DNA from 4 places in the Streptomyces sp. V4I23 genome. Region 1 is predicted to be linked to each of the others. Evidence: riboswitches for the same ligand, from Rfam matches in the RefSeq annotation. Region 1 holds a riboswitch; each other region holds the start of a gene.
The links. A riboswitch is a leader RNA that binds a small molecule or an ion and turns the genes downstream of it on or off. The one in region 1 is predicted to bind cobalamin.

Region 1 (7,441 bases):
TCTTCATCTTCTTCTTCCTGGCCGTGACGGTCATGGGCTTCCTGGCCGCCCGCTGGCGCAAGGCCGAGAACGAGCACAGCCTCGACGAATGGGGTCTGGGCGGCAGATCGTTCGGCACCTGGGTGACCTGGTTCCTGCTGGGCGGCGACCTGTACACCGCGTACACCTTCGTCGCCGTCCCGGCGGCCATCTACGCCGCGGGCGCGGCCGGCTTCTTCGCCGTGCCGTACACGATCCTCGTCTACCCGCTGATCTTCACCTTCCTGCCGCGCCTGTGGTCGGTGTCGCACAAGCACGGGTACGTGACGACTGCCGACTTCGTCCGCGGACGTTTCGGTTCCAAGGGCCTGTCCCTGGCGGTCGCGTTCACCGGCCTCCTCGCCACGATGCCGTACATCGCGCTGCAGTTGGTCGGCATCCAGGCCGTGCTCGACGTCATGGGCGTCGGCGGTGGCGAGAACACCAACTGGTTCATCAAGGACCTGCCGCTGCTGATCGCCTTCGGTGTGCTCGCGGCCTACACGTACTCCTCCGGACTGCGTGCGCCGGCGCTGATCGCCTTCGTCAAAGACACCCTGATCTACATCGTCATCGCGGTGGCGATCATCTACATCCCGATCAAGCTCGGCGGCTTCGACGCGATCTTCTCCGCCGCCGGCGAGAAGTTCTCGCAGATCAACCCGGCCACGGACAAGCCCGTCGGCGCCCTGGTACCCGGCGAGATGGGCCAATGGGGCTACGCCACCCTGGCCCTGGGCTCGGCGCTCGCGCTCTTCATGTACCCGCACTCCATCACGGCGACGCTGTCCTCGCGCAGCCGTGAGGTGATCCGCCGCAACACCACGATCCTGCCGCTGTACTCGCTGATGCTGGGCCTGCTGGCCCTGCTCGGCTTCATGGCCATCGCGGCGGGCGTGAAGGTCACCAACGGTCAGCTGGCCATCCCGCAGCTGTTCGAGAACATGTTCCCGGACTGGTTCGCGGGCGTCGCCTTCGCCGCGATCGGCATCGGCGCGCTGGTCCCGGCGGCCATCATGTCCATCGCCGCGGCCAACCTGTTCACCCGGAACATCTACAAGGACTTCCTCAAGCCCGACGCGACCCCGGCGCAGGAGACCAAGGTCTCCAAGCTGGTCTCGCTGCTGGTGAAGGTCGGCGCCCTGGTCTTCGTCCTCACCATGGACAAGACCGTGGCGATCAACTTCCAGCTGCTGGGCGGCATCTGGATCCTGCAGACGTTCCCGGCCCTGGTGGGCGGCCTGTTCACCCGCTGGTTCCACCGCTGGGCGCTCATCGCCGGCTGGGCGGTCGGCATGATCTACGGCACGGTGGCCGCCTACGGCGTGGCGAGCCCGACACAGAAGCACTTCGGCGGCTCGTCGGCCGAGATCCCCGGCATCGGCGAGATCGGCTACATCGGCCTCACCGCGTTCGTGCTGAACCTCGTCGTCACCGTGGTGCTCACCTTCGTCCTGAAGGCGGCCAAGGCCCCCGACGGCGTCGACGAGACCAGCCCGTCCGACTACACGGCGGACGCGGGGGACCCGGGCGTCAAGGTGGAACTGCCGCCGGCCACGGCGGGCGCCCCCGGCGGCCACTGACGGATCGCGTACGCAAGGGCCGTCGTATCTCCCCCAGGGAAATGCGGCGGCCCTTCGTCGTGCTCTGATGCACACTGCCGGGCATGGACATCACCATCAGGCGGATCGAATCCGGGGAGTACGGGGCGCTGGGGGAGCTGACCGCACAGGCGTATCTGCGCGGCGGAATGCTCGACTTCGGCGAGGAGGACCCGTATCTGGAGGTGCTGCGGGACGTCGCGGGACGCGCCGCGCACACGGAGGTGTACGTCGCCGTGGACGGGCGGGGAACCGTGCTCGGCGGGGTGGCCTTCGTTCCCGCCGGCGGCCCGTACGCCGACCTCGCGGGTCCCGGCGAGGCCGAGTTCCGGACGCTGGCCGTGGCCGAGGAGGCCCGGGGACGGGCGGTGGGCGAGGCGCTGGTGCGGACCTGTGTCGACCGGGCCCGGGCGGTGCCCGGGTGCGTGCGCGTGGTGCTGTCGACGCAGCCGATGATGCACGCGGCGCACCGGATATACGCCCGCCTGGGCTTCGTACGCACCCCCGAGCGGGACTGGGCGCCGGTCGAGAACGTTCCCCTGCTGACGTACGCCCTGGAGCTCTGAGCCCGCGAGACACAACATGTGGGGGCATGCGCAGCACCCCGCCCCCACATGTATGCTCATCTGGCTGTCGCCGCAGGGGAATCCGGTGCGAATCCGGAACTGTCCCGCAACGGTGTGATCCGGTGCGCTGTGCGTACCCGACAAGTCCGAGGACCTGCCGACGGTGCATCCGGCTCGACCGAACCGGGTGCCGAGACGTCCGGGCCTCGCGGTAGGGCCGGTGGACGCCGTGCCTCGTGCTGCCCGTCCGCGGGCCCGCGCCGGCATGGTCCCCGCCTCCCCCGCCGGCCCAGAGCCGAGCGAGGGAGAGCATCACATGACCATCGCGCCAGCCGATCCGGCTTCAGGCACCGCGGAGCAGACCACGGCCGGTCCCGGGGCCGGCCTGCTGCGGACCCTCACGGATCTGACGGCCGATCTGCCCGACACCGACCCCGGCAGGGTCGCCGCCGCCGCGCTGCGCGGGCGGCACGCCGGATCGGACGAGGCCGAACTGCGCTCCCTCGCCACCGATGCCGCCGCCGGTCTGATCTCCGAGGACCCGGCCTACTCCCGTCTCGCCGCCCGGCTGCTGACCCGCACGATCGCGGACGAGGCCGCAGGCCAGGGGGCGGTGTCGTTCTCGGCCTCCGTCGCGGTCGGGCACCGCGAGGGCCTGATCGCGGACCGCACCGCCGCGTTCGTGGCGCTGCACGCGGCCCGGCTCGACGCGCTCGTCGACCCGGCCGCCGACGACCGCTTCGGCTACTTCGGCCTGCGCACGCTCTACAGCCGCTACCTGCTGCGTCACCCCATCAGCCGTCAGGTCGTCGAGGCGCCGCAGCACTTCATGCTGCGCGTCGCCTGCGGCCTCGCCGAGGACGACAGCGTCCGCTCGGTGGACGAGGTCGCCGACCTGTACGGCCTGATGAGCCGGCTCGACTACCTCCCCTCCTCCCCCACGCTCTTCAACTCCGGCACCCGCCACCCGCAGATGTCGTCCTGCTACCTGCTGGACTCGCCGCTCGACGAGCTCGACTCGATCTACGACCGCTACCACCAGGTCGCGCGCCTGTCCAAGCACGCGGGCGGCATCGGGCTCTCGTACTCGCGCGTCCGCGCCCGCGGTTCGCTGATCCGCGGCACCAACGGGCACTCCAACGGCATCGTCCCGTTCCTGAAGACGCTCGACGCCTCGGTCGCCGCCGTGAACCAGGGCGGCCGGCGCAAGGGCGCCGCCGCGATCTACCTGGAGACCTGGCACGCCGACGTCGAGGAGTTCCTGGAGCTGCGCGACAACACCGGCGAGGACGCCCGGCGTACGCACAACCTCAACCTCGCGCACTGGATCCCCGACGAGTTCATGCGGCGCGTCGAGGCGGGCTCCGACTGGTCGCTGTTCTCGCCGGCCGACGTGCCCGAGCTCGTCGACCTGTGGGGCGAGGAGTTCGACGCCGCGTACCGCGCCGCCGAGGCCAAGGGCCTGGCCCGCAAGACCATCCCGGCGCGCGACCTGTACGGCCGCATGATGCGCACGCTCGCGCAGACCGGCAACGGCTGGATGACCTTCAAGGACGCCTCCAACCGCACCGCCAACCAGACCGCCGAGCCCGGCCACACGGTCCACTCGTCCAACCTGTGCACCGAGATCCTGGAGGTCACCGACGACGGCGAGACGGCCGTCTGCAACCTCGGCTCGGTGAACCTGGGGGCCTTCGTCGAGCAGGGAGCCGACGGTGGGGACATCGACTGGGAGCGGCTGGACGCCACCGTCCGCACCGCGGTCACCTTCCTCGACCGGGTCGTCGACATCAACTTCTACCCGACCGAGCAGGCCGGGCGCTCCAACGCCAAGTGGCGGCCCGTGGGCCTGGGCGCGATGGGCCTCCAGGACGTCTTCTTCAAGCTGCGGCTGCCCTTCGACTCACCCGAGGCACGCGCCCTGTCCACCCGCATCGCCGAGCGCATCATGCTCGCCGCGTACGAGGCGTCCGCCGGCCTCGCCGAGCGCAGCGGCCCGCTGCCGGCCTGGGACAAGACGCGCACCGCGCGCGGCGTTCTGCACCCGGATCACTACGGCGTGGAGCTGAACTGGCCCGAGCGCTGGGCCGCCCTGCGCGAGCGGATCGCCGCCGTCGGCATGCGCAACTCGCTGCTCCTCGCCATCGCGCCCACGGCGACGATCGCCTCGATCGCGGGCGTCTACGAGTGCATCGAGCCGCAGGTCTCCAACCTCTTCAAGCGCGAGACGCTGTCCGGCGAGTTCCTCCAGGTCAACTCCTACCTGGTGGACGAGCTGAAGAAGCTCGGCGTGTGGGACGCCCAGACCCGCGAGGCGCTGCGCGAGTCCAGCGGCTCGGTGCAGGGCTTCACCTGGATCCCGGCCGAGGTACGCGAGCTGTACCGGACGGCCTGGGAGATCCCGCAGCGCGGCCTGATCGACATGGCGGCGGCCCGTACGCCGTTCCTCGACCAGTCGCAGTCGCTGAACCTGTTCCTGGAGACGCCGACCATCGGCAAGCTGTCGTCGATGTACGCGTACGCCTGGAAGCAGGGCCTGAAGACGACGTACTACCTGCGCTCGCGCCCGGCGACGAGGATCGCCCGCGCCGCCCAGGCGACGATCATCCCCCAGCCTTCGGCGGAGGTGCCCCCGGTCCAGGCGGCCGCAGACCCCGACGCCGTCGCCTGTTCCCTCGAAAACCCCGAGTCCTGCGAGGCCTGCCAGTAATGACCGTGGAGAACAAGAACCTGCTCGACCCGGGCTTCGAACTGACCCTGCGTCCCATGCGCTACCCGGACTTCTACGAGCGCTACCGGGACGCCATCAAGAACACCTGGACGGTGGAGGAGGTCGACCTCCACTCCGACGTCGCCGACCTCGCCAAGCTGACGCCGGGCGAGCAGCACATGATCGGCCGGCTGGTCGCTTTCTTCGCGACGGGCGACTCGATCGTGGCCAACAACCTGGTGCTGACGCTCTACAAGCACATCAACTCCCCCGAGGCGCGGCTGTACCTGAGCCGTCAGCTCTTCGAGGAGGCCGTGCACGTCCAGTTCTATCTGACGCTGCTCGACACCTACCTGCCCGACCCGGACGACCGCGCCGCCGCGTTCGCCGCCGTCGAGAACATCCCCTCCATCCGCGAGAAGGCGCAGTTCTGCTTCAAGTGGATGGACTCGGTCGAGAAGATCGACCGCCTGGAGACGCGGGCCGACCGCCGCCGTTTCCTGCTCAACCTGATCTGCTTCGCCGCCTGCATCGAGGGCCTGTTCTTCTACGGCGCCTTCGCCTACGTCTACTGGTTCCGCTCGCGCGGACTGCTGCACGGACTGGCGACGGGCACCAACTGGGTGTTCCGCGACGAGACGATGCACATGAACTTCGCCTTCGAGGTCGTGGACACCGTCCGCAAGGAGGAGCCGGAGCTGTTCGACGACGAGCTGCGGCAGCAGGTCACGGACATGCTGCACGAGGCGGTCGAGGCGGAGCTCCAGTTCGGCCGTGACCTGTGCGGCGACGGGCTGCCGGGCATGAACACCGAGTCGATGCGCGAGTACCTGCAGTGCGTCGCCGACCAGCGCCTGACACGACTGGGCTTCGCCCCGGTGTACGGCTCCCAGAACCCGTTCTCCTTCATGGAGTTGCAGGGCGTCCAGGAGCTGACGAACTTCTTCGAGCGGCGCCCGTCGGCGTACCAGGTCGCGGTGGAGGGCTCGGTCTCCTTCGACGACGACTTCTGATCCGCACGGAAACAGGCCGCGGCCCGCACCTCGCACGGGGGAGGTGCGGGCCGCTTCCGTGGTCAGATGCCGCAGCTGGGAGCCGACCAGTAGCGGCTGCTGCGGTGGTCGACGTGCGTGTGGTCGTTGTGGCCCGGGTAGCCGGGGCCGAGGATGCCGTTGAAGCCGTGGTAACGGGCCTGCTGGGCCAGCTTGCACAGGGAATGCGGTCCCGCGCCCAGGTCCGCGGCGTCACCGTAGAGGTGGCGGCTGCTCGACGCGCCGCCGACCGCCTCGTTGCAGGCGTACGACCGGAAGCCGCTGGTCACGGTGATGGGCTGGTCGCCGAGCGCGTGCCGCATGGCCTCCAGCTTCCACATGGTGCGCAGGGCGTTGGACTTGGCGGTCGCGGCGCTGACCGCGCCGCCGGACCAGGTGGAGTTGCAGTCGTTGAGTTCGGCGTAGCTGAAGTGGGCGGGGGTGCAGTCGCTGTCCTGGAGCGCGTAGATCTTGCTGTACGTCGCGGGTCCGGCGACGCCGTCGGCGGCGAGGCCGTAGGCGGACTGGAAGCGCTTGACGGCGGCGGTGGTCGCCGGGCCGTAGTCGCCGTCGACGGCGAGGACGCCGCCGTAGCCGGGGTAGCCCGCCACCCTGATCTGGAGCTGGGTGACGTCCGCGCCGGACGCGCCCTGCGAGAGGGTGCGCGACCAGGTGTAGCAGTCGTCGGCCTGGGCGGTGCCGGCGGTGGCGACGACCCCCGTGAGCCCGGCAACCATGAGCATGACAATGGACAGCAGAAGCCGTGCCGTACGTCTCAGCATGAAGTCTCCCTGCGATGAGAGCCGTGAGAGCGGTCCACAGCAGAGACTGGCGGGACGGTCGACGCGCGTCAACAGCCCCCGGACTGCCGTCATTTGTCGGTCCAATGACGGGCGGGTGACGCACGGGGGCCCCGCTCGCACGGAGCGGGGCCCGCCGTGGGTCGCGCGGATCAGTCGTTGGCGACGACGGGGTAGCGCGGGGTGCCCTCCGCCATCTGCTGCAGCGCGTCCTTGCGCTCGCGCTTGGAGAGCCGGTCGATGTAGAGGTACCCGTACAGGTGGTCCGTCTCGTGCTGGAGGCACCGGGCGAAGTAGCCCGTGCCGCGCACCCGGATCGGGTTGCCCTGGGCGTCCTGCCCGCGCACCACCGCGTAGTCGGGGCGGGCGAGTGAGGCGTACGCCGTCGGAACGGAGAGGCAGCCCTCGTTGGAGTCGTCGAGGTTGCGCAGCTCCGGGGGCAGCTCCTCCAGCACCGGGTTGCACACGACGCCGACGTGGCGCACGCCCTCGTCGTCGGGGCAGTCGTAGACGAAGACCTTCAGGTCCACGCCGATCTGGTTCGCGGCGAGGCCGACGCCCTCCGCCGTGCGCTGGCTGGCGAACATGTCGTCGATGAGAGCGGCGAGCTTGTCGTCGAACTCGGTGACGTCCTTGCACTCCTTGTGCAGCACGGGGTTGCCCACGACCGTGATCGGGCGGGAGGTGCCGCGCTCGCGGTAGGCGCGCTCGCGCT
Region 2 (7,441 bases), 3.5 Mb from region 1:
GGCGCCACGCGGACCGGGCCGCCGAGTGCCGCCGTCATGTAGTGGACCGGCGGCAGCTCGGGCACCAGCGTGGAGACGGCGGTGGCGTGTACGGCGTGGGTGTGCACGACGGCCCCGGCCGGTGTGCCGCGGTAGACCTCCAGGTGCAGCGGCAGCTCGCTGGTGGGGGCGAGCGTGCCGATGACCTGATGGCCGTCGAGGTCGACGGCGACGGTGTCGTCGGGTCCGAGCCGGTCGTAGGGCACCCCGCTCGGGGTGACGAGCACGAGGTCGCCGACGCGGACGGAGACGTTGCCGGACGTGCCGACCACGAGACCCTCCGCCGCGGTTCTGCGGGCCGTCGTGACGACGTCCCGCCAGGCCCGTTCGATCGTGTCCGTCTCCGCGTGATCCGTCATGCGGAGATCCTGTCAGGCGCGCCTCTTCGGGCGACAGGCGACGGAGTGTGTTCGAGTGGATGCCCGGTGCTGTCGCAAGGGCCGAAAAGGGGCAAGCGGAATGCGCGGTACCTACTTACGGACACCGCAGAGCCGGGCCCAGTTCATCTTCCGTTCACCCAGGTTGCCTACGGTCGCCGAGTCAATGACGTCAAACGATTGCCTGGGTAAATGGAACACATCACGCTGCTGCTCGCGATTGTGATCGTGACAGCTCTCGTGTTCGATTTCACGAACGGTTTCCACGACACCGCCAACGCGATGGCGACGACCATCTCGACCGGCGCCCTGAAGCCCAAGACCGCGGTGGCCATGTCCGCCGTTCTGAATCTCGTCGGCGCTTTCCTGTCCGTGGAGGTCGCGAAGACGATCTCCAGTGGCCTCGTCGACGAATCAGGCATCTCACCTGAAGTCATCTTCGCGGCGCTCGTCGGCGCCATCCTCTGGAACCTGCTGACCTGGCTCATCGGTCTGCCGTCCAGCTCCTCGCACGCCCTGATGGGCGGCCTCATCGGTGCCACCGTCGCGTCCGTCGGTTTCGACGCGGTCAACGGCGGCGTCGTCGTCACCAAGGTGCTGATCCCCGCGGTCGCCGCGCCGCTCGTGGCCGGTCTCGCCGCGTTCCTGGCCTCCCGGCTGACCTACAAGATCGGCCGGAACGCCGACTCGAAGGCCACCTCCAAGGGCTACCGCGCCGGGCAGATCGCGTCCGCCGGTCTCGTCTCCCTGGCGCACGGCACCAACGACGCACAGAAGACGATGGGCATCATCACCCTGGCCCTGGTCGCCGGGAACGTCATCGCCCCCGGCTCCAACCCTCCCCTGTGGGTCATCGTCTCCGCCGGTGTCGCCATCGCCCTCGGCACCTACCTCGGCGGCTGGCGCATCATCCGCACCATGGGCAAGGGCCTGACCGACCTCCAGCCGCAGCAGGGCTTCGCCGCCCAGACCGGCGCGGCGAGCGTCATCCTCGCCTCCTCCAACCTCGGCTTCTCCCTGTCGACCACCCACTCGTGCTCCGGCGCGGTGATGGGCGCGGGTCTCGGCCGCAAGGGCGGTGTCGTGCGCTGGTCCACCGCGACCCGGATGTTCGTCGCCTGGGGTCTGACCCTGCCGGCCGCCGGTCTGGTCGCCGCGGGTTCGGAGTTCGTCACCCAGCAGGGTGACTGGGGCGTCGCGGCCGTCGCCGTCTTCCTGGTCGCGTCCTGCGCCGCGATCTGGTTCGTCTCCCGCCGCCAGGTCGTCGACCACACCAACGTCAACGACACCGAGGACCAGGAGCCCGCCGGCGTCGTCACCACCGCCATCGCGGCCGTCACCCCGCCGCCCGCGGGCGAGCTCAAGACCACCATCCCGGCCCCGGCCGAGCCCGAGCCGGCCCGTCCGGCCACGGTGTAAGGAATCATCAGCATGAAGATCGACTGGGCAGCTCTCGGCTCCGTGTTCGGCGTGAGCCTCGTCGCCACCGTCGCCCTGGTGGGCCTGTTCACCCTGGGCATCGTGGGCCTGACCAAGCACGAGGCGGCGGCCGCCGACGGCGGATCGGCCACCATGGTCCGCACCGGCGCCTACGCCTGCTTCGCCCTGTGCGCCGCGGCCGTGGCGTACGGCATCTATCTGATCGTCACCTGACTCCCCTTAGAGTCCTTTCGTCCGCTGACGACGCAGACCCGCCCGGAGCCGGGCCGGAGGCACCCCGCGTGCCTCCGGCCCGGCTCCGGCGCGTCCGGGGTGTGGGGCTTCGCACACTGTCCTTCCGCAGGTCAAGGGTGAGTTGACGGGCGTTCGCGGGCGTGGTGGACTGCCGGGGCCATCTACGGCGGCAGAAGAGGAAGTCCGGTGCGAATCCGGCGCGGTCCCGCCACTGTCACCCGGGAAGATCACACCCTGGGGAGCCAGGAACTCTCGCCGCCGGTCACGTCGAACCAGGGCGCGGACCCTGAGTGAGGACTTCTGCCATGCCCGGCTGCCGTTCAGCCCTCTCCGTCGGACCCCGCCTGCGGGATCACTGACCCCGTGCGTGCCGATCGCGTATTCGTGTACGGCGCCACCGCGGGCCTCGTCGTCGACCAGCTCGTCGGCGACCCACGCCGCGGGCACCCCGTCGCCGCCTTCGGGCGGGCCGCGGGCGCCGTCGAGCGACTGCTGTGGCGTGACCACCGGGGCCGGGGCGCCCTGCACACGGCCCTCTGCGCCGGCGGCGCCGTCGCCGTGGGCGCGCTGGCGTCCCGTGCTGTGCGCCGCTCCCCCGCCGCGTCCGTCGCTCTGACCGCCGCCGCCACCTGGGCCGTGATCGGGGGCACCACGCTCGGCCGGGAGGCGCGCCTCGTCGGCGAGGCGCTGGCCACGGGGGACGTCGAGGCGGCCCGCGCGCGGCTCCCCCATCTGTGCGGGCGTGACCCGCAGTCCCTCGACGAGCAGCAGATCGCCCGCGCCGTCGTCGAGTCGGTCGCCGAGAACACCTCGGACGCCGTCGTCGGCGCCCTGGTGTGGGGCGCTGTCGCGGGCGTTCCCGGGCTCCTCGGCTTCCGTGCCGTGAACACGCTGGACGCCATGGTCGGCCACAAGTCGCCGCGCCACCGGCGCTACGGCTGGGCCTCGGCACGCCTCGACGACGTGGCGGGCTGGCCCGGCGCACGGCTCACCGCGGCACTCGCCGCGATCGCGGGTCCCGACCCGCGGGGGGCGGTACGCGCCTGGCGGGCCGACGCGGCGAAGCACCCGAGCCCCAATGCGGGCCCGGTGGAGGCGTCGTTCGCGGGGGCGCTCGGCGTCCGGCTGGGTGGGACCCTGTCGTACGGGGGCCGCGTCGAGCACCGGCCGGTGCTCAACGGAACCGGGCGGGCCGTGGAGTTCGGGGACATCGGGAGGGCCGTGCGGCTGTCGCGGCGGATCGGCGTGCTGACGCTCGCGACATGCGCGGGCGCGCGACTGGCCTGGGGGGCCATGAGGGGGAGACGTACATGAGCGGCGGCGGACTGCTGGTCGCGGGGACCACGTCGGACGCGGGCAAGAGCGTCGTGACCGCCGGGATCTGCCGGTGGCTGGTGCGGCGGGGTGTGAAGGTCGCGCCCTTCAAGGGCCAGAACATGTCACTGAACTCGTTCGTGACGCGCGAGGGCGCGGAGATCGGGCGGGCCCAGGCGATGCAGGCGCAGGCGGCCCGTGTGGAGCCGACCGCGCTGATGAACCCGGTGCTGCTCAAGCCCGGCGGCGACCGCTCCAGCCAGGTCGTCCTGATGGGAAAGCCCATCGGCGAGATGAGTGCGAAGGGCTACCACGGGAACCGGCAGCGCGAGCTGTTCGAACCGGTCATGGCGTGCCTGGAGGAGCTGCGGGGCACGTATGACGCCGTGATCTGCGAGGGGGCGGGCAGTCCGGCCGAGATCAACCTGCGGCGCACGGACATCGTGAACATGGGCATCGCGCGGGCCGCGCGGCTGCCCGTCCTCGTGGTCGGGGACATCGACCGCGGCGGGGTGTTCGCACAGTTCTTCGGGACGACGGCACTGCTCGCCCCCGAGGACCAGGCACTCGTCGCCGGCTATCTGGTCAACAAGTTCCGCGGGGACGTGACACTGCTGGAGCCCGGACTCGACATGCTGCACGGACTCACCGGGCGGCGGACGTTCGGCGTCCTGCCGTACGCGCACGGGCTCGGCATCGACGAGGAGGACGGCCTGAGGGTGTCCCTGCGCGGCGCGGTCCGCGAGTCGGTCGTCGCCCCGCCGGTCGGCGAGGACGTGCTGCGGGTCGCGGTGTGCGCGGTGCCGCTGATGTCGAACTTCACCGACGTCGACGCGCTGGCCGCCGAACCGGGCGTCGTCGTCCGGTTCGTGGACCGGCCCGAGGAACTGGCCGACGCCGACCTGGTGGTCGTCCCCGGCACGCGCGGCACGGTGAAGGCGCTGGCGTGGCTGCGGGAACGCGGGCTGGCGCAGGCCCTGGTCCGCCGGGCCGCGGAGGGCGGGCCGGTGCTCGCCATCTGCGGTGGTTACCAGGCGCTGGGCGAACGCATCGAGGACGACGTGGAGTCGAAGGCGGGCGAGGTCGAAGGACTCGGGCTGCTGCCGGTACGGGTGCGGTTCGCGCGGGAGAAGACCCTCGCGCGCCCCGTCGGCGAGGCGCTCGGCGAGCGGGTTGAGGGGTACGAGATCCACCACGGCGTCGCCGAGGTGCTGGGCGGGGAGGGGTTCATCTCCGACGACCGAGGACACAGCCCGGAAGGCTGCCGGGTCGGGTCCGTGTGGGGCACGCACTGGCACGGCTCGCTGGAGAGCGACGGCTTCCGCCGGGCGTTCCTGCGGGAGGTCGCCGCGCAGGCGGGCCGCCGGTTCGTGCCGGCGCCGGACACGAGCTTCGGCGCGCTGCGCGAGGAGCAGTTGGACCGCCTCGGGGATCTGATCGAGGAGCACGCGGACACGGACGCGCTGCTGCGGCTGATCGAACAGGGCCCGCCTGCCGGGCTGCCGTTCGTCCCGCCGGGTGCGCCGTGAGGGGCGAGGCCGCCGGGAGCGCCTGCGGGGGGCTTGTTCCCCACTCCGCCCTCCCTCTCCGCCTGGCGGCGTGGGTGGTACCCCCCATCCCGAACCGGAGCTCCGCCCCAGACCCCGTTTCGGGGGCTCCGCCCCCAGACCCCCGCACCTCAACCTCCCCCTACGGCCTGGCGGCCGTGGGTGGGCGTCCCCCCCGGCGAAGCCAGCGGGAGTGCCCCAGCGGGGCTGGTTTTCCCCAGCAAAGGAGTGATCAAAGGATGAGCACCCCCTATCCGTTCACCGCGGTCGTCGGAATGGACGACCTGCGGCTGGCCCTCCTGCTCAACGCGGTCAGTCCGGCGGTCGGCGGCGTGCTCGTGCGCGGTGAGAAAGGGACCGCCAAGTCGACCGCCGTGCGGGCGCTCGCGTCGCTGATGCCGGATGTCGACGTCGTCGCCGGGTGCCGGTTCTCCTGCGCGCCCGCGGCGCCGGACCCGGCGTGCCCGGACGGTCCGCACGAGGGCGGGGCCGCATCGGCGCGGCCGATGCGCCTGGTCGAGCTGCCCGTCGGCGCCTCCGAGGACCGGCTCGTCGGCGCGCTCGACATCGAACGGGCCCTCGCCGAGGGCGTGAAGGCCTTCGAGCCGGGCCTGCTCGCGGACGCGCACCGCGGGATCCTGTACGTCGACGAGGTCAACCTGCTGCACGACCACTTGATCGACCTGCTGCTGGACGCCGCTGCCATGGGCGCCTCGTACGTCGAGCGGGAAGGCGTGTCCGTACGGCACGCCTCGCGCTTCCTGCTCGTCGGCACCATGAACCCCGAAGAGGGCGAACTGCGGCCCCAGTTGCTGGACCGCTTCGGCCTCACGGTGGAGGTCGCGGCCTCCCGGGACCCCGACCAGCGGGTGGAGGTCGTACGGCGCAGGCTGGCGTACGACGACGACCCGGCCGGTTTCGCGGCCCGCTGGGCGGACGAGGAGGCGGCGCTGCGGGAGCGGATCGTGGCGGCGCGGGAGCTGCTGCCGCGGGTGGTCCTCGGCGACGCGGTGCTGCGTCAGATCGCGGCCACGTGCGCGGCCTTCGAGGTGGACGGCATGCGCGCGGACATCGTGATGGCCCGTACGGCGACGGCGCTTGCGGCCTGGGCGGGCCGCGACGAGGTCACCACCGACGACGTGCGCCAGGCGGCGTTGCTCGCGCTGCCGCACCGCAGGCGGCGCAATCCCTTCGACGCGCCGGGCCTCGACGAGGACCGGCTCGACGAGACCCTGGAACAGTTCGGCGACGACGAGCCCGACCCCGATCCGGACCCCGATCCCGGTCCCGACGGAGGCGGCCCCGGCGGGGGCGGTCCCGACGGTGGCGGGGTGCCGCCGCAGGGCCAGGGCCCGGACGCCTCGTCCGAGCCCGCCGAGGCGGAGACGCCGCCCGCACCGGCCCCCGGCGCCGGGCGGGGTGAGCAGCAGCCGGTACGGGCCTCGGAGCCGTTCCGCGCGAAGGTGCTCAGCGTGCCCGGCCTGGGCGAGGGCGCGGCGGGCCGCAGGTCCCGGGCGCGTACCGACCACGGGCGGACGACCGGATCCCGCCGGCCCCGGGGCGCACTCACCAAGCTCCACCTGGCCGCCACCGTGCAGGCCGCGGCCCCGCACCAGCGCGCTCGCGGGCGCAGCGGTCCCGGCCTGGTGGTCCGCCGGGACGATCTGCGGCAGGCGACCCGCGAGGGGCGCGAGGGCAACCTCGTGCTGTTCGCGGTGGACGCCTCGGGCTCGATGGCGGCACGGCAGCGGATGAGCGCCGTCAAGGGCGCGGTCCTGTCGCTGCTGCTGGACGCGTACCAGCGGCGCGACAAGGTCGGCCTGGTCACGTTCCGCGGGAAGGACGCGGAGCTGGCGCTGCCGCCGACGTCGTCGGTGGACGCGGCCGCGGCACGGCTGGAGCAGCTGCCGACGGGCGGCCGTACGCCCCTGGCTGCGGGGCTGCTCAAGGCGCACGAGGTGCTGCGCGTCGAGCGCCTGCGCGACCCGTCGCGCCGCCCGCTGCTCGTCGTGGTGACGGACGGCCGCGCCACGGCTCGGGGTGCGGGCGACGCGTTCGCGCTCGCCCTGCGCGCCGCGCGGCTGCACGCCGCCGAAGGAACCGCGTCGGTCGTCGTGGACTGCGAGTCGGGACACGTACGGCTCGGTCTGGCCGGCGCCCTCGCCGGCGAACTCGGCGGCACCGCCGTCACCCTCGACGAGCTGCGCGCCGACTCGATCGCCGGTCTCGTCAAGGACGTCCGCTCCGTACACGCCATCAGCAGAAGGGCCGCCTAATGCCGCAGGGACAGCCGACCGTCGTACCGGACGACGGACTCACCACCCGTCAGCGCCGCAACCGCCCGCTCGTGTTCGTGCACACGGGCATCGGCAAGGGCAAGTCGACCGCCGCGTTCGGGCTCGCGCTGCGGGCCTGGAACCAGGGCTGGCCGGTCGGGGTCTTCCAGTTCGTGAAGTCGGCCAAGTGGAAGGTCGGCGAGGAGAACGCGCT
Region 3 (7,441 bases), 4.6 Mb from region 1:
GACAGCCGAGGCCACGGAGACTGCGCTGTGATCGTGACCGGCTGCATGCGCCGGTCGAGCACAGTCGAGCGCGGTCAGCAGCAGCACGCTCAGAAGCAGGACCAGCGGCCGCGGTCGGCGGTCGACGGCATGCGGGTGTGACGGGATACGGAATGGCGAACGCACGGTTCCTCCGCAGGCGGCCGTCGGACGTCAAGGGCGCGTCGGACGGCTGGCAGGGAATGGGGCAGGTTCAGGACATCGCCGCAGAGGTTGGTCGCACCAGCGATCTCGGGAGCCGGTGCCGCTCACGGCAATGGCCGACCTCGTCACGCCTCAGGAACACGGATGAGAAGGCGTCACGGGGGCGACGGAAAGCCGCGCGGATCCTAGATCTGAAGAACGGTGGCTCTTATCGCCGTACCGGGCAGAGGTCGGGCCGAGGGGGCGTCACCGAAGTCACCGGAGGCAGGGCGGCCCGGAACGGCCGTCCCTTGCTCAAAAAGTGAGCAGGCACGCGGAGCTGCCGGAACGGGCGTCTGCTCGGGCTGGCCCGGCACACACTCCTGAGCCGCGTGCGAGGGGCCGTGTTGACCCCCGTGATGGTCCATCGGTCCGTGGGGAGCCGCATGCCGGTCGATGCCGTTCGATGCGGACACAGCCGCCCTGTCGAGGTGACCGGTGATCCCGTCCATGCTCACGCCGTGCGCGTACACGAAGGCGAAGAGCGTGATCGCCACCCACAGCAAGCGCAGCGGACCCGCAGAGGAGCGGGCCCGCGGCACGCGGGAAGTCGACCGAGCCGTGACCATGCCGTGATCTTAACCACTCGCCTCGCCCTCCGCCCGCCACCGAGTCCCCCACGGCAGGCGTTTGGCCGGAATCCGGTGCGCGGACACAAGAGCCCTGGACGGGACGAAGCGGTTCAGGCCCCTTGTCTCCCGACGCCCGGCACAAAGCGTCCGACTCGGGCCGTGTAGGCGGCGTACCCGCCTCCGTGCAGGTCCGCCAGATACGGCTCCTCGACGACGCGGACCTGGAGTTGGACCGCGGCCACCAGGGCCGCCAGTGCAAGGACCGCGACGGGACTGGGCACCATCAGCACGAGACCGGTTGCGGTGACGGCCATGGCGGTGAAGACCGGGTTGCGCACGTGCGCGAACAGGCCGGCGGTGACCAGGGCTGTGTGCTCGTTGTCGTCCACGCCCACGCGCCAGGAGGCGCCCATATCCGTTTGGGCCGCCAGAGTGAGTGCCGTCCCGGCCAGGGTGACGGCAAGTCCCGCCCAGTGCAGGACCGGACTGTCGGTGCCCGGCAGTTCGGGGAGGCCGGCGAGTGCGGCCACGGGTGCGGCCCCGCCGCCGATCAGGGCGGCGACGAACAGGACGCCGGCCCACCAGGAGGCTGAACCAGGGCGGCCGGAGATGCCGCGGAAGCCGGCGTCGCCGGTACGACGGCGCTGTACGACCGCACGGACACCGAAGGCCGTCACCATCCAGCCGAGGTACAGGACCAGCGCCGTCCAGGCCCATCCGTTCATCGCCGGACCTCCTTCACCGGGGCGCGGCAGGCACAGCCGGGACGGCAGCCGCATGCGTCCGCGTCCACCTCGCCGGCCGCAGGTGCTGTCACGGCGGCGGGGGCCGCGCAGCAGCCCTTGCCCCGCCAGGCGTCGCGGCGGGCCGGGGACGGCCCGAGGGACATCACGGTCATCAGCAGCAGCCCTTCTCGTCCGCCTCGGCGCACGTGCGGTCGGACTCGACGGCGACGACGGCGGTGCGCAGGTCGTCGAGCGCATGCCCGAGGCGCTCGTCGGCCAGTTCGTACCGCGTGCGGCGGCCGTCGGGCACGGTGACGACCAGGCCGCAGTCCCGCAGGCACGCCAGGTGGTTCGACAGCCGGGTCCGGGAGATGCCGAGGGCGTCCGCGAGGTCGGACGGGTAGGCGGGTGCCTCGCGCAGGGCGAGCAGGAGCCGGCAACGGATCGGGTCGGCGAGCGCACGGCCGAACCGCACCAGCACCTCGATATCGGGAGCAACAGTCTGCACACGCCGAGAGTACATGGAATCCTGAATTCACAAAGTCCTGGACAGTTATCAGTGGCCGTCCCCGACAACACCGGGACCACGGCGCGAACACGGAGCGCCGCATCCAGGGGAACGGCCCGGATACGGCGGTCGGCAATCGACGCGTCGTTTCCCCTTCCTGCGCGTCTCTTCGATACTGGGTGCGGCAGCCATCAACGGCGACAACAGGACAGAAACGTGCCTGACGCGAAGTCAGGAAAGTCGGCATGGAGTCAGCAGCCCCGCCGGACACCGACGGACGTCGCCGCCGGCCGCCAAGAGCCACCGCCGCCCCCCTACCTGCTGACCAGGCAGAACCCTGCTCAAGGCCCTAGCTGGAACTCCCCCAGGAGGAACCGTTGAGAATGCTCATCAACGTCCCGGAGACCGTCGTCGCGGATGCGCTGCGCGGGATGGCCGCCGCGTATCCCGACCTCAATGTCGACGTGGACAACCGCGTGATCGTCCGGCGGGACGCACCGGTCGCCGGCAAGGTCGCGCTCGTCTCCGGGGGCGGCTCGGGGCACGAGCCGCTGCACGGGGGGTTCGTCGGGCCCGGGATGCTGGACGCAGCCTGTCCGGGCGAGGTGTTCACCAGTCCCGTGCCGGACCAGATGGTGAGGGCCGCCGCCGCTGTCGAGAGCGGTGCGGGGGTGCTGTTCGTCGTGAAGAACTACACGGGCGACGTGCTCAACTTCCAGATGGCCGCGGAACTCGCCGAGGACGAGGGCGTGCGGCTCGCCACCGTGCTGGTCGACGACGACGTCGCCGTGACGGACAGCCTGTACACGGCGGGCCGGCGCGGCACCGGCGCGACCCTGTTCGTGGAGAAGATCGCGGGCGCCGCCGCCGAGGAGGGCGCCCCGCTGGAGCGGGTCGAGTCCCTCGCCCGCCAGGTGAACGCGTCCTCCCGCAGTTTCGGCGTCGCGCTCAGCGCCTGCAGCACTCCCGCCAAGGGCGGGCCCACCTTCGATCTGCCCCCGGGCGAGCTTGAGTTGGGCGTCGGCATCCACGGCGAGCCGGGCCGGGAGCGGCGGGCGATGATGACCGCGCGGGAGATCGCGGACTTCGCCGTGGGAGCGGTCCTCGACGACCTGCGCCCCACCGGCCCGGTCATCGCCCTCGTCAACGGAATGGGCGGCACTCCCCTGCTGGAGCTGTACGGGTTCAACGCCGAGGTGCAGCGGGTGCTGACCGAGCGCGACGTGGCCGTGGCCCGCACGCTCGTCGGCAACTACGTGACCTCGCTCGACATGGCCGGCTGCTCGGTGACGCTGTGCCAGGTGGACGAGGAGCTGCTGCGGTTGTGGGACGCGCCGGTGCAGACGCCCGCCCTGCGGTGGGGACGCTGAGACCGCGCCCCGCCCCCTCCCGAACCGATCATCCGAACCGAGGAGTTCTCGTGCTCGACGCCGCATTCTTCCGCCGCTGGCTCACGGCCGCCGCCGCGGCCGTGAACCGTGAGGCCGACCGTCTGACCGAGCTGGATTCCGCGATCGGTGACGCCGATCACGGCAGCAATCTCCAGCGTGGGTTCGCGGCCGTCGTCGCGGCCCTGGACAAGGAGCCGCCGGCCGCGCCCGGAGCCGTACTGGTCCTGGCGGGACGGCAGTTGATCTCGACGGTCGGAGGGGCCTCCGGGCCGCTGTACGGGACGCTGCTGCGCCGTGCCGGCAAGGCCCTCGGCGACGACGCCGAGGTGAGCGCGGGGCAGCTGGCCGAGGCACTGCGGGCGGGCGTCGCGGCCGTGGCGCAGCTGGGCGGGGCGAAGGCGGGCGACAAGACGATGCTGGACGCCCTGGAGCCCGCGGTGGCGGCGCTCGGCGACAGCACGGAGTCGTTCGCCGCGGCCCGGGAGGCGGCCGAGCAGGGGGCGCTGGCGACGGTGCCGTTGCAGGCGCGCAAGGGCAGGGCCAGCTATCTCGGCGAGCGCAGCATCGGGCACCAGGACCCGGGGGCGACGTCGTCGGCGCTGCTGGTGGCCGCGCTCGCCGAGACGGCGGAGGCGGCCGTATGAGCGACTCCGCCCGGCGGGTCGGGATCGTGCTGGTGTCGCACAGCGCGGACGTGGCGCGCTCGGTCGCCGCGCTGGCGCACGGGCTCGCGGGCGGCGGGGAGCTCGCGCCGGTCGCCGCGGCGGGCGGCACGCCGGACGGCGGTCTCGGCACCAGCTCCGAGCTGGTCTCCGCCGCGGCGGCGGAGGTGGACCGCGGCGCGGGCGTGGCCGTGCTGGTCGATCTGGGCAGCGCCGTACTCACGGTGAAGGCCCTTCTCGCCGAGGGCGACGAACTTCCCGACGGCACCCGGCTCGTGGATGCCCCGTTCGTGGAGGGCGCGGTGGCCGCGGTGGTGACCGCGTCGGCCGGGGGCGACCTGGACGCCGTGGAGGCGGCGGCCTCGGAGGCGTACGGGTACCGCAAGGAGTGACGGGAGGGGTGCGTGCGGCCGGGTGTGGCGAACGGCTCACCCGGCCGCGGGCCGGTGCATCCGTGCGCGGCTTGTGATGTCGCTGGTCGGCGCACTACTGTCACGGAGCCTTGGTGTTCGGGAAACCGGTGCGGTACCGGTGCGGCCCTCGCCACTGTGATCGGGAAGTCCGGCTCCACCCCTCAGGGGAAGTCACTGGGCCACCGCGGGAGAGCGCGGTGCCTGGGAAGGCGGAGTCACGGGCGGCATGACCCGTCAGCCAGGAGACCGGCCAGGGCGCGTTGTCCATCCACGAGGTGCTGGAGAGGGTCTCCCGACCATGCATATAGCCGAGGGGTACCTGCCCCCGTTGCACGCCGCCGCCTGGGGCGTCGCGGCCGCCCCGTTCGTCGTCCACGGTGTACGTGCCCTGACGCGCGAGGTCAAGGCCCACCCCGAGTCCACCCTGCTGCTCGGCGCCTCCGGCGCCTTCACCTTCGTGCTGTCCGCCCTGAAGATCCCGTCGGTGACCGGCAGCTGCTCCCATCCGACCGGCACCGGGCTGGGCGCGATCCTGTTCCGTCCGCCGATCATGGCGGTGCTCGGCACGATCACCCTGCTGTTCCAGGCCCTGTTGCTGGCGCACGGCGGCCTCACCACGCTCGGCGCCAACGTGTTCTCCATGGCGATCGTCGGTCCATGGGCCGGTTACGGGGTCTACCGGCTGCTGCGGCGGTCGGGTGTCCCGCTGATGGTGGCCGTGTTCTTCGGCGCGTTCGTCGCCGACCTGTCGACGTACTGCGTCACCAGCGTGCAGCTCGCGCTGGCCTTCCCCGACCCGAGCAGCGGATTCGCGGGCGCGCTCGCCAAGTTCGGCGGCATCTTCGCGCTCACGCAGATCCCGCTCGCGGTGAGCGAGGGGCTGCTCACCGTGCTGGTGATGCGGCTGCTCAGCCAGTCCAGCAAGGGCGACCTGGCCCGTCTCGGCGTCCTGGTCCCGGGTGCGAAGAAGGAGGCCGGGGTCCGATGAGCCGCAACGCGAGGATCAATACGCTGCTGTTGCTGGCCGTGGCGGCGCTGGCCGTCCTGCCGCTCGTACTGGGGCTCGGCGACCACAGGGAGGAGCCGTTCACCGGCTCCGACGCGCAGGCGGAGACGGCTATCACGGAGCTGGAGCCGGACTACGAGCCGTGGTTCTCCCCGCTGTACGAGCCGCCGTCGGCCGAGATCGAGTCGGCGCTGTTCGCACTCCAGGCCGCGCTCGGCGCGGGGGTGCTGGCGTACTACTTCGGCCTGCGCAGAGGACGCAGGCAGGGTGAGGAGCGGGCCGCGGCGCGCGCGGGCGCCCTTCCGGAAGAGGCCGCCGGCGAGGCGCCCGGAGCGGAGCCCGGCAGCGGCGACGCCCCGGCCGCGAAGCTGCCGTAGGCGCCGATGCTGCCGATCGACGCGGCGGCGCACAGCAGTCGCTGGCGCCGCCGCCATCCCTGTGAGAAGGCCGTTCTCGGGCTGGGGCTGACGGTGACGGCCGTGTGCCTGCCGCCTTGGCCCGGCGCCGTTCTCGTGGCCGCCGCCTCCCTCGCCGTCCTGCTGGGTCCGGCCGGGGTCGCGCCCCGGCAGCTGTGGCGGGCCTTCCGCATCCCCCTCGGGTTCTGTGTCACCGGGGCACTGCCGCTGTTGTTCGCCGTGGGCGGCGCGGCGGGGCCGGTGGCTCTGGCGCCCGACGGTCCCGAGCACGCCGCCGCGTTGCTGCTGCGGACCTCGGCGGCGTCGCTCGGGGTGCTGCTGTTCGCGTTCACCACGCCGGTCTCCGACGTGCTGCCCCGGCTGGTGCGGGCGGGCGTGCCGCCGGCGGTGGTGGACGTGGCACTGGTGATGTACCGGATCAGTTTCCTGCTGCTGGACGCGATGGGCCGGGTCCGCCAGGCGCAGGCGGCCCGTCTCGGCCACACGAGCCGGGCGGCGGCGTGGCGTTCGCTGGCGGGGCTGGGGGCGACCGCGTTCGTCCGCGCCTTCGACCGGGCCGGCCGGCTTCAGGCCGGGCTCGCCGGACGCGGTTACGACGGCACGCTGCGGGTCCTCGTGCCGCGTGCGTCCGTGTCGCGCCCCTTCCTCGCCGCCGTGGCCGCGCTGCTGGCAGGCATCGTGCTGCTCACCCATCTGCTGGAAAGGTTCGTCCTGTGATCGTTGAGCTCGTCGACGCCGGTTTCGCGTACGAGGACGGGCCCGTCGTGCTGAGCGGCGTCGGCCTCGCGCTCCAGGAGGGCCGCTCCACGGCTCTGCTGGGGCGCAACGGCAGCGGAAAGACCACCCTGCTGCGGCTGTTGAGCGGCGGGCTGCGCCCGGCGACGGGCCACGTCCGGCTGGACGGCGAGCCGGTGACGTACGACCGTGCCGGGCTGACCCGGCTGCGGACGAGCGTGCAGTTGGTGGTGCAGGACCCCGACGACCAGCTGTTCGCGGCGTCGGTCGAACAGGACGTGTCGTTCGGCCCGATGAACCTCGGGCTGCCGGAGGAGCAGGTACGCGCCCGGGTGGACGAGGCGCTGGCGGCGATGGACATCGTGGCGCTGAGGGACCGGCCGACGCATCTTCTCTCGTACGGACAGCGCAAACGGGCGGCGATCGCGGGCGCGGTGGCGATGCGGCCGCGCGTGCTCATTCTGGACGAGCCGACGGCGGGGCTCGATCCGCACGGCCAGGAGCGGCTGCTGGAGGTGCTGGGCACGCTGGGCGCGTCCGGTACGACGGTGGTCATGGCGACCCACGACGTGGATCTGGCCCTGCGCTGGGCGGACGATGCGGCCGTCCTCGCGCCGACGGGCCTGCGCACCGGTCCCGTCGCGGAACTGCTCGCGGACCAGGCCCTGCTGGACGCGGCGCGCCTGCGGAGGCCGTGGGGCACGGCGGTGGCGGAGCTGCTGAGGTCGCACGGCCTGCTCGCCCCGGCGGAAACGGGGCCCCGCACCCCGGAGGACCTGTCCCACTGGGCG
Region 4 (7,441 bases), 4.0 Mb from region 1:
AAGACCACCCGCGTTCGCGGGCCTGGGAGTCCCCTTGGGCGTCCGGCTGCATCAACAGGCATCATCGTGACCCCGAACGGCCATTCAGGCTGGCCAGCGCTCAGCACTCTGTTTCGCTTGTGTTCGGCGGCACACCGACACACGCCACCCGTCAGAGGAACTGACCTGCCCGGCAAGTCGCCTGACGACCCATCAGAAATCAGGAGCCCTTCGCGGCCGGTTCGAGGATGGCGACGCACTCCACGTGATGCGTCATCGGAAAGACGTCGGCTTCCGACGGCCGGTTCGAACTTGAGCCTGCTCAGGCAGAGTCAGACTCACGCCTTGCGCTCATCCCCTCGGCGCCAGGCTTCTGCCCTGCCCTCGCAGGCAGTCACACAACGTGTCCTTGGCAGCGCCTCCGGTGGCATGACGTCCCGTGCCACCAGGCCCGCCCCAACGTCACTTCCTGGGGAGAATCTGGGGAGTATCGCCGGTCCTGGGGAGCGCGTGGGGAGAATCGACCGCGTAACGCAGCACGATCCCGAAAGACGCTGAAAGACTCATCCGCGCAGGTCAGGGGTGGGCACGGCCGCATCGATGCAGGTCAGCGCCACCAGGTAGACAACTTCATGACGTAGGTGCCGAGATCGTCGGCCTCGACGATCCCGGGGAGCGAACCGCCCTCACGCAAGGGCGTGACGTAGCGGGTCGCTGTGACTTCGGAGAGCATTGCTCCAGGCTATCCGGCCTGGCCTCCTGGAAATCCATGGACCGAACGGGGGCGCTTGGCCTGGAGGCAGCGGGGACGGGGTGGGCCGTCCCCGCTGTGACGCTCCAGGGGTCAGTTCTTGCCGAGCAGCTCGTTCATGCGCGTGATCTCGGCACTCTGCGACGTGATGATGTCGCCGGCCATGTCCTTGGCGGGCTGGTACGAGCCGTCGGACTGTTCCGTCCTGGCCATCTCGACGGCACCTTCGTGGTGCTTGACCATCATCTGGAGGAATGCGGTGTCGAAGGCCTCGCCGGACGCCTTCTCCAGCTCGGTCATCTCCTCGGCGGTCATCATCCCGGACATGGAGTGCCCGGCGTGCTCGCCGCCCTCGCCCTCCTCGGGGACTTCCTCACCCCAGGACGTGAGCCACCCGGACAGCGTCTTGATCTCCGGGTCCTGCGCCTTCTTGATCTCCGCGGCCAGCGCCTTGACCTCAGCGGACCCTGCGCGGGACTCCGCCAGGTCGGCCATCTCGATCGCTTGCCGGTGGTGAGGGATCATGCCCTTCGCGAAGGAGACGTCCGCCGCGTTGTGGTCACCCTGGCGGGCGGAGGCCGACGCGGTCGGCGTCGGGGACTTGTCGTGGCCGCCGTGGCCGGACGAGCTGTCGCCTCCCCCGCCGCAGGCGGCGAGTACGACGGCGGCCGCGCCTGCGGCCGCCACAGCGGCGGCACGGCGGATCATGGAACGGTGTGCGGTCATGGTGGTGCGACTCCTGTGTCTTCACGGGATCAGGCATGGCTGTCGGAGACGGCGCCGGTCACAGTGACCGGGCACGCCAAGAAGGCCTATATGCGCAGGAGTTGCAGTTCGCTCAACGACGGCGGAGCGCGACCGCCCAGCGTCGCCGCGGGAACGGCTGTGGCCATGTCCGAGGTCGGGCACGTGACGGAGCCGGACAGAGCCAGGGCAGGAAGCGCGGGTGCTCCGGCCGTGCCGCCGGCCGCACACGTGGCGTCGGCATGCTCCGTGTGTCCGCCCGCATCGCCGTTGCCGTGATCGACGTGAAGGCACTCATCACAGCCTGAAGCGTCGGCGTGCTCCAGGACCCCGGCCATGGCCGTCGGGTGCGCGCTGTGGGCGGCATGGGAGGGCACCGACGGGACGGTGGGCCCCAGTCCGTGCATGGCCACCACACCGGCCAGCACAGCCAGCACGAGCAGCACGTACGCCCGGACCCCACTGGGCCGGTTCACGCGCCACGCCTGCTGCCTCATGCCCCGCATCGTAATCGGGCCCCTTCACCGTCGCCGACAGACCGTCCCGGACATCACGGACCGATGGTTCCACGCGCGGGGCGAAGCCCGGCAAGAGTGACCGCGACGAGTCGGCGGACCGCAGCTTCGGAGGGCAGGGAGCCGGCTGCGGTCAGGGCATGGAGGCAGTAGCGCGCGAGCTCGTCGGGCGCAACGTCGTCCCGGAGGTCACCGCTCGCCACGGCCTCTGCCAGCACCCCGCGGAAAAGGTCGACGAGCTGCTGCTGCGCACGGGTGACGTGCTCGCCGCGGTGCAGGAGCGCCGAGAGCTCCTCGGTGGCGTGCCGCCCGCGGTGGTGGGAGATGAGCGCATAGCGCCCGAGCACCGCTTCGAGCCGCTCGCCCGCGTCGCCGGGCCCGTCCCTGAGTTCGGCAAGCTGTTCCAGGTGGGCGGCGACGTGGCGTTCGTGGTGGGAGGTCAGGATCGATTCGACGTCCGGGAAGTACTTGTACAGCGTCGCGCGTCCGATCCCGGCCTTCTCGGCGATCTGCGTCATCGTCACCGACATCAGACCGCGCTCGGCCACCAGCTCCCAGGTGGTTTCCAGGATCGCTTCACGTACCGCGTGGCGGTGCGTCGCGATCGTCTCGTTCCACAGCTTCGGCACCCCTGCATTGTACGGGTCGACGCGGTCGTGACATGTTGACGTGAGAGAGACAGAGTGTCTCGTAAACTGATGGTGCTCGAAGATTCGACACCCGTGGAGGACATCTCATGGCCGACCCGTCCCCGTCCCCCCGCAGCGACCCACCCAAGGCGCCACGCTGGGCGAAGGTGTCCGCCGTCGTCGTCGGCGTCCTGATCCTGCTGGCCGTGATCGTGAAGCTCACCGGCCTCGGCGGCGACCACGGCCCCGGCCGGCACATGGGCATCGGAGAAACACCGTCGACCGGCGTCAGCGTGATCCAGACGTCCGGCGGCCACCCGGCCGCGTACGCACCGGAGGCCCACCGCTGATGGCCATGCCGCCGCGCCTCCGCAAGGCGGTCCTCACCGCCCACGTCACCACCTCGGTCGGCTGGCTCGGTGCCGTCTTCGCCTACCTCGCTCTCGACGTCACGGCGGTGACCGGCCAGGACGCGTCGGCGGTGCGTGGTGCCTATGCCGCGATGGAAGTGACGGTGCTGTACGCCATCGTCCCCCTCGCCCTCGCGTCGGTCGTCATCGGCATCGTCAACGCCCTGGGCACCCCATGGGGCTTGCTCCGGCACTTCTGGGTGCTGGTCAAACTCCTCCTCACCGTCTTCGCCGCCACCGTCCTGCTGATCGAGACACGGACCGTGAGCCACCTGGCAGAGACAGCGGCACGCACCGCCGACCCCCGCGAGCTGCCGGGCACGTTGCCCCATTCCGTCGGCGGGCTGGTGGTCCTGCTCCTCATCGTGATCCTCTCGGTGTTCAAGCCGAAGGGCCTGACCCGGTACGGGTGGCGCAAGCAGGAGGAGCAGCGGCGCAAAGAGCGCACCCGGAACACTGCGGCTCCGTGAGGTAGCCCTGGGCGCGTCCGCGGCGAAATCCTCAGGGCCCGGTGGTCGCTGCGACCGGAGTCAACGGCCTTCCGCAGTGCAGGTTCCAGCGCCCGGCCCGGCCGGTGATCTCGGTCAGCGACAGCGGCCGTACGTCGAGCCGCCAGAACACCTGCGGCGGAAGGCCCAGTGCGTGGACGAGGGCCGCGCGGATCACCGCCGGTTCCGCCACGGCCAACACCCTTTCCGTGCCGTCGGCACGGTCGTTCAGCCAGGCGCCGACGCGACCGACGAGCCTGGTCAACGACTCACCCCCGTGAGGCGCCGCATCAGGGTCCGAGAGCCAGGTGGCCACTGCCTGCGGCTCCGACTCGGTCACTTCTTCCAGCGACCTCCCGTGCCAGCGCCCCACGTCCAGATCGTCCAACTCCGTCAGGGACCGGGCGTCCATACCGAGCACGGTGGCGGTCTGACGACAGCGGAGCGAGGGGGAGGACGTCTGCATGGTCGACGGGGGAAGCCCGGCCGCAGCCGCGCGCGCCTGCTGCTGCCCGACCTGGTCCAGGGGACTGTCCCCACCGAAACGCGCTTGGCGCAAACCCTCATTGACGGCGGGTGCCACCAGCATCACGCGTACCGGCATCTCTCCCCTTCCTCTTTCGTGTCGCATAGAGACTAAAGGCACACGAGTACGGGCCCGCGCGCCGTAGCGCCGCAGGTCGCGACGCGGTACTTTCACGTGGACATGACGACGGTGTGACGGAAGTCCGGTGAGAACCCGGCACGGTCGCGCCACTGTGAAGCCTGTCCTCACATACGAGATCGGGACAGGCGAGTCAGACCCGCCACCGTCGTCCAAGGCACCAACGATCGGGACGCGTGTTCCCCAGGAGGTTCTGCCATGGCACTCTCCGCTGCCCCCGCGCCGGCCACCCCCGCCGCACCGGCCATCACCACCATCTCGCTGAAGGCGATCGCCCCTTGGGCGCTGTTCGTCGGCGTCCTCATGCTCGTCGTCCTGTACTTCGTCGGCGCGGAACAGGGCGCCGTCGCACTCCTCTCCGGCGAGAACGTGCACGAGTGGGTCCACGACGGCCGTCATCTGCTCGGCTTCCCCTGCCACTGACAACCGCTGAAGTCAGAGGTAGCCACTCATGAACTCCGTACCCGTCAGAGCCCTGCTCGTACGCGGCATGCTGGCCGGTCTCCTCGCCGGTGTGCTCGCCTTCGCCGTCGCCTATCTGCTCGGCGAGTCTCCTGTGGACGCGGCCATCGCCTTCGAGGAACAGGGCAGCCACGGCCATGGCGAGGAGGAACTGGTCAGCCGTGCCGTGCAGTCCACGGCCGGACTCGCCACCGGCATCCTGCTGGCCGGCGTCGCCCTGGGCGGTATCGCCGCCCTGGCGTTCTGCGTCGCGCTCGGCCGCATCGGCCGCATCGGCCCGCGTGCAACCGCGGGCTTGATCTCGCTGGGCGCGGCGCTGACCGTCTGCGTCGTGCCCTTCCTGAAGTACCCGGCCAATCCGCCGGCTGTCGGTGATCCCGGCACGATCGGCCGGCGCACGGCCCTGTACTTCCTGTTGATCGCGCTCAGCGTGCTGCTCGCCGTCGCCGCGGTCATTTTCGGCAAGCGGCTTGCGCCCCGGCTGGGCAACTGGAACGCGACCGTCGCTGCCGTGGCCGGATTCGTCGTCGCCATGGGTCTCGCCTACGCCTTCCTGCCGTCGTTCAACGAGGCGCCGGAGGGCTTCCCGGCCGCTGTCCTCTGGCAGTTCCGCCTCGGCTCCCTCGCCACCCAGCTCTCCCTCTGGGCCGGGTTCGGACTGATCTTCGGCCACCTCGTGGAGCGGCTGCTCGTTCCGCGGCGCGCCGGTGAGGCAAAGGCCGGGGCCGAGTCTCACAGAGCCGCAGCGGCGCACTGAGTCGATACGGCCAAGGAAGCCGACCGCTCCTGCAGGTACGTTGACGGTGCGGGGCGGAGTGCCGGAACCGGCCCCCCGCCCCGCACCGTTCCGCCATGCCGGTGTCGCCGGCGAGAGACAGGAAACAGGGCATGAAGAAGACTCTGCTGGCCGAGTTCACCGTGCGCCCCGGAAACGAGGAACACGTCGCCGCGCTGGTCAAGGACTACGCCGTTCGCGTCCGTGAGGAGCCCGGGAACCTGGCGTTCGAGGTGTACACCAAGGAAGCCGATCCCCTGGCGTACTGGATCTTCGAGGTGTACGAGGACGAGGCCGCTTTCCGGGCCCATCTGGCAGCGCCCTACGGCAAGCCGTTCAATACGGAGCTCCAGCCGTTGATCAACGAGAAGGAGTCCGTGCTCACGTTCCTGAACCCCCTCGGCTGAGGAACCGGCGCCGTACCTCGCGTGCGTACTCCGCGTTGCTCGCCGACCGCTGCCGCGACTCCTCCGCGCGGCGCTCGAGCCATTCCTGACGCTGCGCCGCGAAGTCGGCCATGCGGGCGTCGCGTTGCTCGTACATCGCCTTGCGCGGAGCGTCGAGACGGCCACGGTCGGGGGCCGGGAGGTCCTTCGTCGACGGGGTGTCCGGGCGGCGCGGGAGACGCAGCCCGACCGGTGGGACGTCGAAGCGGGGTCCGGGGAGGGTCTGGTACCAGTACGCGGTCGAGGCCCAGTCGTCCGACAGATGGTTGGCGTGGCCGTGCTCCATGGTGACCTTGATGCGCTCCTCGAAGCGGAGGGGGTCGGCCAGGTGCCAGCGGTAGCTGATCTGGTAGCCGGGGACGTCGTCCTCGTGCACGATCGTTCCGTGGAAGGGGTAGTTGATCTTCTGCATCCCCCAGCCGTGACTGAAGTAGTCCTCCCCTCCCGTGCCGTGCATGCTGGGCGGCCAGCGGGTGCTGCCGTCGGGGAGGAAGTCGTCGTCGATCCAGATCATGTCGTCGCCCTCGCCCCACCATGTCCCGGTGAAGTGGGTGACCGTGTGGTTGCAGCCGATGTAGTTGCCGGCGCCTTCGGTCTCGAGGATGACGTAGTTGTCCCTGCCGTCCAGGTTGGGCACCTGGGTCTCCAGGCTGTTGACCTGGAGGTCCGGCCCCCAGCCGTCGCACGGGTTGTTGCGGCGCCACTGGGCGTGGAAGTAGAGGGTGTCCTCGGGCAGGTCCTCGGCGTAGAGCTCGTAGTCGACGTAGAAGTACTGCATGTACGCCGCGTCTCCCTGATTCTCGACCTCGATACGGGCCCGGGAGTTGAACGGCATGGGCAGGAAGCAGTTGAAGGCGGCCGGACCGCCGAACCTGCGCTCGGAGTCCTGCTTGACGGAGACGGTGAAAGGCAGTGACTGGAAGCTCGCCGGCAGGGAGTTGCCGACACAGAAGAAGTCGCCGAGCGGTGCGACGACGCTGGGGTGCTCCTGGTCGTCCCAGTACATGCGAATGACGACCTTGCGGTAGTAGTCGGGGTCGTTGACCTCCCAGTTGTAGCCGAGGGCGTTGTTGAACTCGACCATCGCGGTGCCGGCCTGCCGGGCGTCGAACAGACCGGGGCCGAGAACGAGCCGGCAGCCCTGGACGAACCAGAGGTGGGTGATGGCCCCGGGACCTTCGAGGTCGGCCAGGACCGCGGTCTCGCCCGGCATGACGACGAACGCGTCCTCGTTCAGGCCGGTGTGGTCCCAGCTGGCCACGCGCGCCGAGCGGGCCCGGCGGCGCTTGGCGGCCCGGCCGAGCAGGTCGTCTCCGAGGGCGAAGGAGGGAACGGACATGGGCATGCGTCTCCCGGTGAAGTGGTGGGAAGGCGAGGGGTGTTCGGCGGACCGGCGCCAGGCGTCGTGGCCCCGGTCCGCCGAATACCTCCAAGGGGCGGTTCACCCCGTACGGAGGGCCGTCCGCCGAGGACGGCCCGCCGTACGAAGGCCCGCACGCTGCCGTCGCTACGGAGCGACGCCGAGGGCGGCGTCCAGCTGTGCCCGGGTGGGCGGCTGGGCGCCGGCCTGTTCGCAGG

Region 2: another riboswitch for cobalamin. It lies ahead of QFZ82_RS30085 (cobalamin biosynthesis protein); the one in region 1 lies ahead of QFZ82_RS14000 (ribonucleoside-diphosphate reductase subunit alpha).
Region 3: another riboswitch for cobalamin. It lies ahead of QFZ82_RS35260 (energy-coupling factor ABC transporter permease); the one in region 1 lies ahead of QFZ82_RS14000 (ribonucleoside-diphosphate reductase subunit alpha).
Region 4: another riboswitch for cobalamin. It lies ahead of QFZ82_RS32710 (CbtB-domain containing protein); the one in region 1 lies ahead of QFZ82_RS14000 (ribonucleoside-diphosphate reductase subunit alpha).

Annotation. Positions count from the first base shown of each region.
Region 1 covers NZ_JAUSZW010000004.1:2,643,337-2,650,777, forward strand. Annotated here, with positions in the region: gene mctP (monocarboxylate uptake permease MctP) at 1-1,601, shown strand, start outside; gene QFZ82_RS13995 (GNAT family N-acetyltransferase) at 1,685-2,185, shown strand; cobalamin riboswitch at 2,230-2,362, shown strand; gene QFZ82_RS14000 (ribonucleoside-diphosphate reductase subunit alpha) at 2,502-4,895, shown strand; gene QFZ82_RS14005 (ribonucleotide-diphosphate reductase subunit beta) at 4,895-5,908, shown strand; gene QFZ82_RS14010 (D-Ala-D-Ala carboxypeptidase family metallohydrolase) at 5,971-6,708, opposite strand; gene def (peptide deformylase) at 6,879-7,441, opposite strand, start outside.
Region 2 covers NZ_JAUSZW010000004.1:6,119,078-6,126,518, reverse strand. Annotated here, with positions in the region: gene QFZ82_RS30100 (class II aldolase/adducin family protein) at 1-398, opposite strand, end outside; gene QFZ82_RS30095 (inorganic phosphate transporter) at 609-1,835, shown strand; gene QFZ82_RS30090 (hypothetical protein) at 1,848-2,069, shown strand; cobalamin riboswitch at 2,226-2,362, shown strand; gene QFZ82_RS30085 (cobalamin biosynthesis protein) at 2,454-3,404, shown strand; gene QFZ82_RS30080 (cobyric acid synthase) at 3,401-4,933, shown strand; gene QFZ82_RS30075 (putative cobaltochelatase) at 5,191-7,227, shown strand; gene cobO (cob(I)yrinic acid a,c-diamide adenosyltransferase) at 7,227-7,441, shown strand, end outside.
Region 3 covers NZ_JAUSZW010000004.1:7,236,443-7,243,883, reverse strand. Annotated here, with positions in the region: gene QFZ82_RS35295 (hypothetical protein) at 661-798, shown strand; gene QFZ82_RS35290 (isoprenylcysteine carboxylmethyltransferase family protein) at 905-1,519, opposite strand; gene QFZ82_RS35285 (hypothetical protein) at 1,516-1,692, opposite strand; gene QFZ82_RS35280 (helix-turn-helix transcriptional regulator) at 1,692-2,027, opposite strand; gene dhaK (dihydroxyacetone kinase subunit DhaK) at 2,405-3,397, shown strand; gene dhaL (dihydroxyacetone kinase subunit DhaL) at 3,448-4,062, shown strand; gene QFZ82_RS35265 (PTS-dependent dihydroxyacetone kinase phosphotransferase subunit DhaM) at 4,059-4,472, shown strand; cobalamin riboswitch at 4,567-4,763, shown strand; gene QFZ82_RS35260 (energy-coupling factor ABC transporter permease) at 4,792-5,481, shown strand; gene QFZ82_RS35255 (energy-coupling factor ABC transporter substrate-binding protein) at 5,478-5,876, shown strand; gene cbiQ (cobalt ECF transporter T component CbiQ) at 5,883-6,632, shown strand; gene QFZ82_RS35245 (energy-coupling factor ABC transporter ATP-binding protein) at 6,629-7,441, shown strand, end outside.
Region 4 covers NZ_JAUSZW010000004.1:6,682,938-6,690,378, reverse strand. Annotated here, with positions in the region: gene QFZ82_RS32745 (hypothetical protein) at 587-712, opposite strand; gene QFZ82_RS32740 (DUF305 domain-containing protein) at 824-1,456, opposite strand; gene QFZ82_RS32735 (DUF6153 family protein) at 1,543-1,971, opposite strand; gene QFZ82_RS32730 (TetR/AcrR family transcriptional regulator) at 2,025-2,618, opposite strand; gene QFZ82_RS32725 (hypothetical protein) at 2,726-2,968, shown strand; gene QFZ82_RS32720 (hypothetical protein) at 2,968-3,498, shown strand; gene QFZ82_RS32715 (histidine phosphatase family protein) at 3,530-4,120, opposite strand; cobalamin riboswitch at 4,188-4,342, shown strand; gene QFZ82_RS32710 (CbtB-domain containing protein) at 4,379-4,603, shown strand; gene QFZ82_RS32705 (CbtA family protein) at 4,632-5,399, shown strand; gene QFZ82_RS32700 (putative quinol monooxygenase) at 5,531-5,824, shown strand; gene QFZ82_RS32695 (glycoside hydrolase family 172 protein) at 5,799-7,202, opposite strand; gene QFZ82_RS32690 (carbohydrate kinase) at 7,371-7,441, opposite strand, start outside.